3 regions of the Nocardioides sp. zg-1228 genome follow, and region 1 is predicted to be linked to each of the others. Evidence: predicted binding sites of a transcription regulator. Region 1 holds the regulator's gene; each other region holds the start of a gene.
The links. Region 1 encodes LexA, which represses DNA repair genes until DNA is damaged. Its sites were predicted from a motif close to TCGAACANNTGTTCGA; they were not measured.
Positions count from the first base shown of each region.

Region 2: the regulator LexA is predicted to act here: its motif matches at 1,698-1,713, upstream of JX575_RS11825 (SAV_6107 family HEPN domain-containing protein).
Region 3: the regulator LexA is predicted to act here: its motif matches at 1,410-1,425, upstream of JX575_RS11530 (HNH endonuclease signature motif containing protein).

Region 1 is NZ_CP070961.1:3,409,015-3,412,281, forward strand. It holds gene JX575_RS16390 (LysM peptidoglycan-binding domain-containing protein) at 1-307, opposite strand, end outside; gene JX575_RS16395 (SDR family NAD(P)-dependent oxidoreductase) at 500-1,318, opposite strand; gene lexA (transcriptional repressor LexA) at 1,447-2,169, shown strand; gene JX575_RS16405 (LysR family transcriptional regulator) at 2,171-3,058, opposite strand; gene JX575_RS16410 (NAD(P)-binding domain-containing protein) at 3,141-3,267, shown strand, end outside.
Region 2 is NZ_CP070961.1:2,452,579-2,455,845, reverse strand. It holds gene JX575_RS11840 (DUF4126 domain-containing protein) at 7-597, opposite strand; gene JX575_RS11835 (YbaK/EbsC family protein) at 610-1,083, opposite strand; gene JX575_RS11830 (hypothetical protein) at 1,128-1,595, shown strand; gene JX575_RS11825 (SAV_6107 family HEPN domain-containing protein) at 1,883-2,329, shown strand; gene JX575_RS11820 (methyltransferase domain-containing protein) at 2,439-3,209, shown strand; gene dinB (DNA polymerase IV) at 3,234-3,267, shown strand, end outside.
Region 3 is NZ_CP070961.1:2,393,363-2,396,629, reverse strand. It holds gene JX575_RS11545 (PGPGW domain-containing protein) at 1-279, shown strand, start outside; tRNA gene JX575_RS11540 (tRNA-Val) at 328-399, shown strand; gene JX575_RS11535 (hypothetical protein) at 484-1,182, shown strand; gene JX575_RS11530 (HNH endonuclease signature motif containing protein) at 1,457-2,836, shown strand; gene JX575_RS11525 (NUDIX domain-containing protein) at 2,945-3,267, opposite strand, start outside.

The sequences.
Region 1 (3,267 bases):
CGGCGGACTCGAGGGCGTTGAGCCGCTCGATCTCGGTCATCACCGCGCGGACGTCGCCGTCGGTGGCGATGTCGCTGGCGATCCCCCACAGGGTGTCGCCGGGCGCCACCTGGACGATCTGGGTCGGGGCGGGCTGGCCGGCCTCGCCGGTGCCGACCGCGCCGCCGGCGAGGACGAATGCCACGGCGAGGGCGAGGAACAGCGAGGTCAGGAAGACCACGAGCCGGCCACGGCGGGTCAGCCGCACGGTGGAGCGGCGCTGGGCAGCAGCCGGGGCGAAAGCGGGGGAAAGGCTGAGGGTGCTCATGGTGGCCTCCTGGGGAAGAATCAGCCGGTCGTCTCTGTCGAGCGAATGTCTAGTCGGACCCACCGACAGTGGCCTCGGCCACCGGTGGTCGATCAGACGTTCGATCGAACATGTGTACGACGGTAGAGCACGTGTTCGAACGACGCAAGCACCTCGTCGAACAAATGTTCGGGGCTTCCCCAGGTGGAGACGTCAGCGGCGCTTCATGGCGCGCCGGCCCTGCGCGGCGAAGAGCCCGGCCGCGTGCTGCATCAGCCCGGGAGCCAGCGCCGAGCCGCGCACGACTCCCCCGCGCCACCCCGGCACGGCACGCACCACCCGGCTCGACCCGACGAGCTCGACCGCGGCCGCCGCGACGTCCGCCACGGCCAGGATCGGGCCTCCCGAGTAGACCAGCTGCGACCCCAGGCCGTCGGGGTCCTGCGCGGCGAGCATCGCGGTGTCGACCCCGTCGGGGCACAGGGCGTGGACCCGCACCCCGCGCGGCGACTCGGCGTTGACGGACGTCGACAGCGAGACGACCGCGGCCTTCGTGGCCGCGTACACGCTGTATCCCGGCACCGGGCCGAGGCCGGCGAGCGAGGCCACGTTGACGACGTCGCCACCCGCTGGGCCGAACGCCGCGAGCGCCGCGCGGGTGCCCCACATCGTGCCGAGCAGGTTGACCTCGACCAAGCGGCGCACCTGCTCCTCCGCCAGCTCGGCGAGCGTGCCGTCGTCGCCGACGCCGGCGTTGTTGAACCACGCGGTCAGCTCGCCGTGGCGAGCCGCCTCCTCCGCCACGAGCCGGTGCGACGCAGGGTCGCGTACGTCCTGGGCCAGGCCGGCGACCGCGCCGATCTCGTCGGCGGTGGCGGTCGCCGCGGCGCCGTCGAGGTCGCCGATCAGGACCCGGTGGCCGCGGGCGATCATCAGCTCGGCGATGCCGCGACCGATCCCACGCGCACCACCCGTCACGACGCTCACGGTGGGGGTCCCGGTCGAGGAGGGTGTCGAGGAGCGTGTCGTCATGGCGGGACCCTAGCGACACGCGGCTTCGAACAGGTGTTTGATCCTGACCTGCCGGGCGGTCTACGGTGGGCGCACCAGCTCCTCCCTGACCAGCCGTGGACGGAGGGGGCAACCGCACTGGAGGACGCATGGCCAAGCAGGACGACAAGAACGTCATCGAGATGCCCGACGGACCCCCGGACGCCACCGGCCTGACCCCGCGCCAGCAGCGGGTGCTCGCCACGATCAAGGACTCCATCGAGACCAAGGGCTACCCGCCGTCGATGCGCGAGATCGGCCAGGCCGTCGGCCTCACGTCGTCCTCGAGCGTCGCCCACCAGCTGCGCGTGCTCGAGGGCAAGGGCTTCCTCAAGCGCGACCCCAACCGTCCCCGCGCCCTCGAGGTGTTCCTCCCCGAGGTGATGGCCGCCCGTCGCAGCATGTCGAGCGGCGAGGAGACCTCGATCGACGAGACCGGCATCGGCGACGCGATGCCGACGGCGATCAACATCCCGGTCGTCGGCCGCATCGCCGCCGGTGGCCCGATCCTCGCCGAGGAGCAGGTCACCGACGTCTTCCCGCTGCCCAAGCAGCTCGTCGGCGACGGCACCCTCTTCCTCCTCGAGGTCTCCGGCGACTCGATGGTCGACGCGGCGATCTGCAACGGCGACTACGTCGTGATCCGCCAGGAGCAGACCGCCACCAACGGCCAGATCGTCGCCGCGCTGATCGACGGCGAGGCGACCGTCAAGACGTTCCAGCGCAAGGACGGCCACGTGTGGCTGCTCCCCCACAACGACGCCTACGACCCGATCCCCGGCGACGACGCGACGATCCTCGGCGTGGTGACGGCGGTCCTGCGCAGCCTCTGACCTACCGCGCGGAGCCGGACGCGGCGGCGACCAGCGCCGCCGTCAGCTCCTGCACGCCGGGCCGCGGACGACGCTCGCGGCTCAGCGCGTAGACGGTGCGGGTCGGTGGCGCGACCAGACGGCGTACGGCGACGCCCGCCGGCAGGCCCGGCACCAGCATCGCCGGCACGAGGGCGACGGCGAGCCCGGCCGCGACGAGTGCCACCTTGCCGAGCAGGTCGCCCGCCACCAGCTCGACCCTGGGCTCGAACCCGACCCGGCCCGCGGCCCGCTCGAGCAGGCTGCCCGAGCCGGGGTGGTCCTCGGCCCAGATCTCGTCGGCGAACGACGTGAGCCGCACGCGCCGGCGGCCGGCGGCCAGGGCGTGCCCCGCGGCCAGGACGACGCACATCTCGTCCTCGAGCAGTCTCGTACGTCGCACCTCGGGGTCCGTGGGCAGGCCGGGTGGATAGTCGGTGACCACCGCGACGTCCACGTCGCCCGTGCGCACCCGCTCGTGCAGCCGGGCCGAGCCGTCCGAGCGCAGCGCCACCCGCGGACCCTCGGCCGGGAGCGACCGCAGCGTGCGGGGCACGAGGTCCACGGAGGCGGAGGGCACGGCGCCGAGGGTGAGCGGCACCGCGTCGCCAGCGCGGGCGCGACGTACGGCGTCCCTCGCCCGGGCCGCCTCACCCACCAGCAGGCGCGCGTGCGGCAGCAGCGCTTGCCCTGCGGCCGTCGGCCGGACCCCGCGCGGCAGGCGCTCGAGCAGGGCCTCGCCGAGGTCGTGCTCCAGGCTCGCCACCTGGCGCGAGATCGCCGACTGGGTGTAGCCGAGCTCCTCGGCCGCGGCCGTGAAGGAGCCGGCCTCGCACACCGCCACGAAGGTCCGCCACGCCGTCAACGCCATGCAGAGAAGTATGCGCAGACCGCATGGAGCGATGCGACACCTGCGCTTGTCGCAGGCCGCTGCCGGTTCCATGGTCGTAGGCATGAACGAACACGTGGTGGTGCTGGGGCTCGGGCGGATGGGCCGGGCGATGGCAGAGACCCTTGCGTCCGCGGGCGCACGGGTCGCGTCGTGGAGCAGAGGCGGCGGCGGGACGGCCGGCACGGCCC
Region 2 (3,267 bases), 960 kb from region 1:
GGAACCCTAGGCGACCCGGTGGACGGGCTCCCTCGCGCGCCACCGGCGCCAGCCACGGCGGACCAGTCGCCCGACGAGCAGCAGCATCACCAGGCCGAGGAGCAGCAGGACGCCGGCGATCGCGGCGGCCGCCTGCGGGTGCTCGAGGGAGAACCAGACCACGCCCAGCACCGCGGCGTCCTCGGTGATGCTGGCCAGCACGTTGGTGGCGGGCTCGGGGGAGGAGTTGAGCGCCAGCCGCCCGCCCGCCTTGGCGAGGTGGCTGAGCAGGGCCGTGCCCCCGCCGACCACGCCGAGCACGGCCTGGTCGAGGGAGGAGGCGTCCCCGGCGAGCAGCACGCCGATGACCGCCCCCGCGGTGGGGCGCACGGCCGTGGAGATCGCGTCCCACGTCGAGTCGATGTAGGGGATCTTGTCGGCGACGAACTCCATCGCGTACATGAAGCCCGCCGCGGCCAGCACGTCCCACCGGCCCAGCGCGTCGGGGATGTCGGCGAAGGAGCCGAGCCGGTCGGCGACGCCCAGCACCAGGACCACGAGGTAGGCGTTGATGCCGCTCGCCCACCCGCTCGAGAACGTCAGTGCCAAGGCGTCCATCAGGCCGGCACCTCAGTCGACCTCGACCTCGACGGCGCCCGTCATCGCCACCAGCTCGTCGTAGGACGTGGAGAACACCGCGGCCGGGTGGCCGGCCGCCGCCCACACGACGTCGTGGCGTCGCAGCCACGGGTCGATCCACGTGCGGATCGGGGCCGGGTGGCCGAGCGGGGAGACGCCGCCGATCACCTGGCCGGTGTGGAGCCGGACGAAGTCGGGGTCGGCCCGCCGGAGGCGCGCGACACCGATGCGCTCGGCCACCGCGGCGGTGTCGACCCGGTGTGCGCCCGAGGTGAGGACGAGGACCGGCTCGCCGTCGGCGTCGAAGAGCAGGCTGTTGGCGATCGCGCCGACCTCGCAGCCGAGTGCCGCCGCGGCGAGAGCCGCGGTGTGGGCGCTGTCGGGCAGGATGACCACGTCACCGGTGCCGCCGCGCCGGTGGAGGTCATCTCGGAACGAGGTGATCGATGCGTGCTCCGTCGACATGGCGCGAGCCTAGCGACCCGACGACGAGCCCCAGGGGAGATCCGATGGCGCGCGACCTGCCGCGATCCGTGGTCAACAGCCTGCGCGTGCTCGTGCTGATCGTCGCCACGGCGGGCCTGATCACGCTCCTGATCCGGCTGATGCGCGACGACGTGATCCTCGGATGGGCCGAGGGCAACCCGTCGGCGCAGGGGCTCCTGGCCCAGGGTGGCATCGAGCTGCTCCGCGAGAGCCCGATCGTGCCGGGCTTCGTCGCCCTGTCGATCGTCGCGTTCGTCGGCTTCGCCGCCCTCGTCCTCGTGCTCGGGTCCCTCTTCGTCGGCGGCCACGGCTGGACCCGGCCCGTGCTCACGGGCACCGCGGGCATCGGCGTCCTGGTCGGGGTGGTCTGTCTCGACGCCCGCCTCCCGGCGGTGTTCGTCGTGCTCTCGGCGCTGGTGATCGTCGAGGGCCTGGTGCTGTCGTTCTTCCTGTGGCGCCGCGAGACGACCGCCTTCCTGCGCGGCGACTGAGCGGGGCGGCCCGCCCCGGCCCGCCCCGGCCCATCCCTCGCCCGGCCCATCCCTCGCCCGGCCTTGACGGGCTGTCGGTGGCAGGTAGTACCGTGGCGGTGTTCGAACATCTGTTCGATGCGACCCGGGTGGGCGTGACCTCGACCCCCACCTCCACCCGGGTCGGCCCCGGGTCGACCGAGGTGCGGAGGAGGCACGATGAGTCAGGACCACGACCCTGTCGAGGTGCGGAGCGGGGTGACGGACGACTCCCGCGGCTCGCCGGTCGCCCGGACCGAGGAGCGGGCATGAGTGCCGCCGCTGCGAGCGCCCGCCGCCACCCACTGGCGCAGCCGGGCCCGCACCTGCTGCCGGCCACCGCCCACTCCTACCTCCAGCGCTCCGCCACGTCGCTGCGCGACGCGATCACGGCTCGCGACGTGCCCACGCGCTACGCCTGCGCCCACGTCGCGGCCCTCTGCGCGGCGGCCGCACTGCTTGCCGCCCGCGCCCGGCCCGCGCCGCGGGGGCGCCGGCAGAAGAACGCCTGGGTGCTGCTGGCCGAGGTCGCCCCCGAGCTCTCCGAGTGGGCGACCTTCTTCGCCGCGGGTGCGGCCAAGCGGGCCGCCGCCGAGGCGGGCTCGACCCGTGCCGTGAGCGAGCGGGAGGCCGACGACCTGGTGCGCGACGCCGACCGCTTCCTGGCCGTGGTCGAGCAGACGCTCGGCCTGGTCCCGCACGCGAGCGTCGCCTGAGGCGGGGGAGAGAGGTGACCTCCGACTCGCGCGTCCTCCCGTCCGGACGATCCGGGCGCGCCCGCGTGCGCCCGCGGGGCTCGGTCGACGAGCCACTAGGGTGGCGCCCATGGCCCAGCCGTCCGCCAGCCCGTCCGCCAGTGAGCGCCGCCAGTCCGTCCGCAGCGGCGTGGCCTGGGAGGGCGTACGCCGGCTCCTGGAGCACCGTGGTGACGCGGAGGGTCGGCCCGCCCGCATCGTCGACGTCGGCGGCGGCACCGGCGGCTTCGCCGTGCCCCTGGCCGAGCTCGGCCACGCCGTCCGGGTCATCGACCCCAGCCCCGACGCGCTGGCCGCGCTCGACCGACGCGCCCGCGAGCGTGGGGTGGCCGACCGCGTCACCGGGCAGCAGGGCGACCTGTCCGACCTGCCGCACCTCGTCGACGAGGCCGACCTCGCCGACCTCGTCCTGTGCCACGGCGTGCTGGAGATGGTCGACGACGCCGCCGCGTCGGTGGCGTCGATCGCCGGGGTGCTGCGCCCCGGCGGGCACCTCAGCCTCCTGGTGGCGCAGCGTCACGCCGCCGTGGTGGCGCGCGCCATGGCCGGGCACTTCCAGGCCGCCCGTGAGCTGCTCGACGACGGCGGGTCGTCGGCGGGACAGCCCGGACGCGGTGGGCACCGCTTCACCCACGACGAGGTCGTCGAGCTGCTCGCCACCGCGGGCCTGCGTCCCGAGAGCGTGCACGCCGTCCGCGTCTTCGCCGACCTCGTCCCGGGCAGCCTCCTCGATCTCGAGCCGGGCGCGACCGCGGCGCTGCTCGAGCTCGAGCAGGCCGTGGCCACCCGCCCCGAATACCTCCCCCTCGCTGCCCAGCTCCACGTCATCGCCCGGCGCTGACAGTCGCCCCCGCGGGGGCCGGCGGTGACCGAGACGCCGCTCCTCCACGTCGACATGG
Region 3 (3,267 bases), 1.0 Mb from region 1:
TCCTGCCTCGGCGCCCTGGTGCTCGCTGCGTGCGGCGTGCTGTGGATCGTCAAGCCCCCTGCGCCCGAGTGGTGGCCGGTCTCGGAGGCGTGGTGGCTGCCCGGCGGCATCTGGACCGGAGTGACGCAGGTGGCGTCCGCCTTCATCGCGATCGGGCTCATCGTCTACAGCTACCGCCGCTTCCACGGGCACCCCGAGATGGCCGACGAGTTGCGCCGCGAGGTGCGCGAGCGCCGCAAGACCGGCGACGACCGGAGCGGCGTCGGCACCGGTTCCTGACCCGATTCCGGGTCCGGGCACCGGATGGGATAACGTTCTGGCGAGCTCGGGCGATTGGCGCAGTGGTAGCGCGCTTCGTTCACACCGAAGAGGTCACTGGTTCGAACCCAGTATCGCCCACCGAGTGCACGACAGCCCCTGGCTCGCGGAGACGCGAGGTCGGGGGCTGTTCTGTTGGGCCCCCGCGACGTAGCGTGGGAAGGCATGAGACGTGTGACGGTTCCCGCTCTGGCGGCTCTCCTTCTTGCCCCGCTGGGTGCGGCCGCCCCTGCTCATGCGGCCGACGAGGTGGCCGTCAGCATGCCGGGCGGAGTGCTGTACGACCCGTGCGACAGTCACGAGTTCTCCTACACAGCGCGTCTCCCGGCGGGATACACCGACCGCTGGAGCATCACCTTCGAGCTCATCGGCCCAGATGGCGGAGAGGTCGACTACGAATACCTGTGGAGCGAGCCGAGCACGGGGTTGGAGGACTTCTCCATCTGCGGCTCCCCCAACCTGGCGGGCACCTATGTGATCCAGGGGACGGGCGAGGCGTGCAACCCGAGTTCCTCCTGTGTGCCGATCTCGGTGGCGCAGACCTCCCTGTCGTTCCGGCTTCCCGAGACGAGGACGACCATCAAGGCGAAGCCGCGGCGTCCTGGGAAGGGGCGGATGGTCCGATTCGCGGTCAGGTCGGAGGACGAGCGGCCGACGGGCTACTTCGGGACCTCGTCCGCGACCGTGCGGTTGCAGGTGCGCAGGAAGGGCTCGTGGCGCACCGTCAGGAAGGTGACCACCGACGAGGGAGGACGCGCTTCCACGAGCGTGCGCGTCAAGAGTCGGCGCACCAAGGTGCGGGCCGTCACTGCCGACACCGCCTTCCGGACCGGATCGGTGTCCCGGTCGATCCGGGTGGGGTGAGAGCACCGACGCATCGCCGCGCGGCCTGGCTGGTGGGGAGGGGGAACGCTTGGACGATCGCGAGCGCCCGACCACCAACCAGCCCTCGATTTCCCCGGGCCACGACCCAACGTGTCACGCCGCTCCTTGCCGTGATCGGTGTGTCTCGCTGATCGCGGCGACCGGCGCGCGTTGGTCCTCCACAGATTTGTGACGGCGATGTCGATCGTCGGTGGCCGGCAGTAAAATCGAACACATAATCGAGCCGCTGGCAAGGACGGAAGGGGGTGGGGTCGTGGACCTCACCGCCTCTGGTCTGCTCGCGCTCGCACGGGAGCGCAAGGCTGCGGAGGAGCGGGCCGCGGCCGACCTGCTGGACGTGGCTGCGCGGTGGGCCGACCTGCACCCGCCGGAGTCGATCCACTCCGCGGCCTCCTTCACCGTGCCGGGCTGTGAGCACGAGGAGCCCATCGCAGGCGAGGGCACGCCCCTGGTCGCGGAGTTCTGCGTCGCCGAGCTCGGCGGCGCCCTGGGCGTCTCGACGGTCTCGGCGAAGAGGCTCATCGGCCACGCCCTCGAGCTGCGTCACCGCCTCCCGCGACTGTGGGCGCAGGTCCAGGCCGGTCGGGTGCCGGCATGGCGCGCGCGTGCCGTCGCGGAGGCCACGATCCACAGCACCCCCGCGCTGACGCGTGAGGCGGCGGCGTTCGTGGACGCGCAGGTCGCCGCCGTCGCCGGCCGCATCGGGCCGGCGCAGCTCGACCGGCTGGTCGCGGAGACGATCAAGCGCTACGACCTCGCCGCCCCCGACCCGGCCTCCGACCCCGAGGACGGCGACCTCTACATCGACCCCCGCCACGCCACCGTCCACGACCAGGAGGTCCACTTCGCCGGCACGATGACGTTCGAGGCCGAGCTCGACCTCGCCGACGCCCTCGACCTCGACCGCGCGCTGGCCCACGGCGCTGCCACGCTCGCCGCGCTCGGCTCACTGGAGTCGCTCGACGCCCGCCGCTCCGCCGCCTTGGGTGATCTCGCCCGCACCCAGACCGCGCTGGACCTGCACCACCAAGGCGCCGCGACCACGTGTGCCGAGGACGGGCTGCCGGTCGTGCGGGAGGTCGTGCTGCACGCCCACCTCGACGCCACGTTCTGCGGTGAGGCCACCGTCTTCGGTCCGACCGGGCGGCTGGAGGAAGGCCAGCGGCTGGTGCTGCTCGACCACATCCGCGACTGGTGCGCCGACTCCCGCACCAAGGTCACCATCAAGCCGGTCATCGACCTCACCACGCAGCTCCACACCGACGCCTACGCGATCCCCGACCGGATCCGGGAGCAGATCGTCCTTCGCGACCGCACCTGCGTGTTCCCGTGGTGCTCGCGCCCCGCCCGCGGCTGCGACATCGACCACGTCACCCCCTACGACCACGACGCCGCCGCCGAAGGCAGACCACAGCCCGGCCCCACCCAGACCGACAACCTCGCCGCGTTGTGCCGGTCCCACCACCGCCTCAAGACCCACACCGCCTGGCGCTACGAGATGACCGCGCCCGCCACGTTCGAGTGGACCTCGCCGCGCGGCCACCGCTACCGCCGCGACGCATCCGGCACCACCCGGATCGACGAGCCGGACCCACACGGCCCACCCGGCATCCCGCACCCGCGCCGACCATGACCGGGCCCACACCCCGCCACCCACCCGGTAGCGGGGCCACCTGCACGCACGGGGGCGCCGCACGCCCAGCGGCCCGAAGACTCACCCAGCCCTACGAAGCGTCCGCGCTCACAGCTGCCCGGCCGCGACGTCGATGGCGTGCAGGATGCTCGACAGGCTGCCCGGGTCGGCGAGCGTCAGGTCGGCGAGCTCGTCCGGTCGGAACCAGCGAAGGTCGTCGTGCTCCAGGGGAGCAGCGTTGACGGGTGCGCCTTCCCAGCGCGTGACGAGGAACGCGTGCACGTCGAGTGCGGGGTCGCTGACGGTCAGCGGTATGGGTCGGGGCTCGTGGACGTGGACCCCGAGCTCTTCGAGACACTCCCGCGTGACGGCCTCATGAGGCAGCTCGCCCGGCTCGACATGCCCGCCGGCGAGGTCCCAGCAGTTCGGAT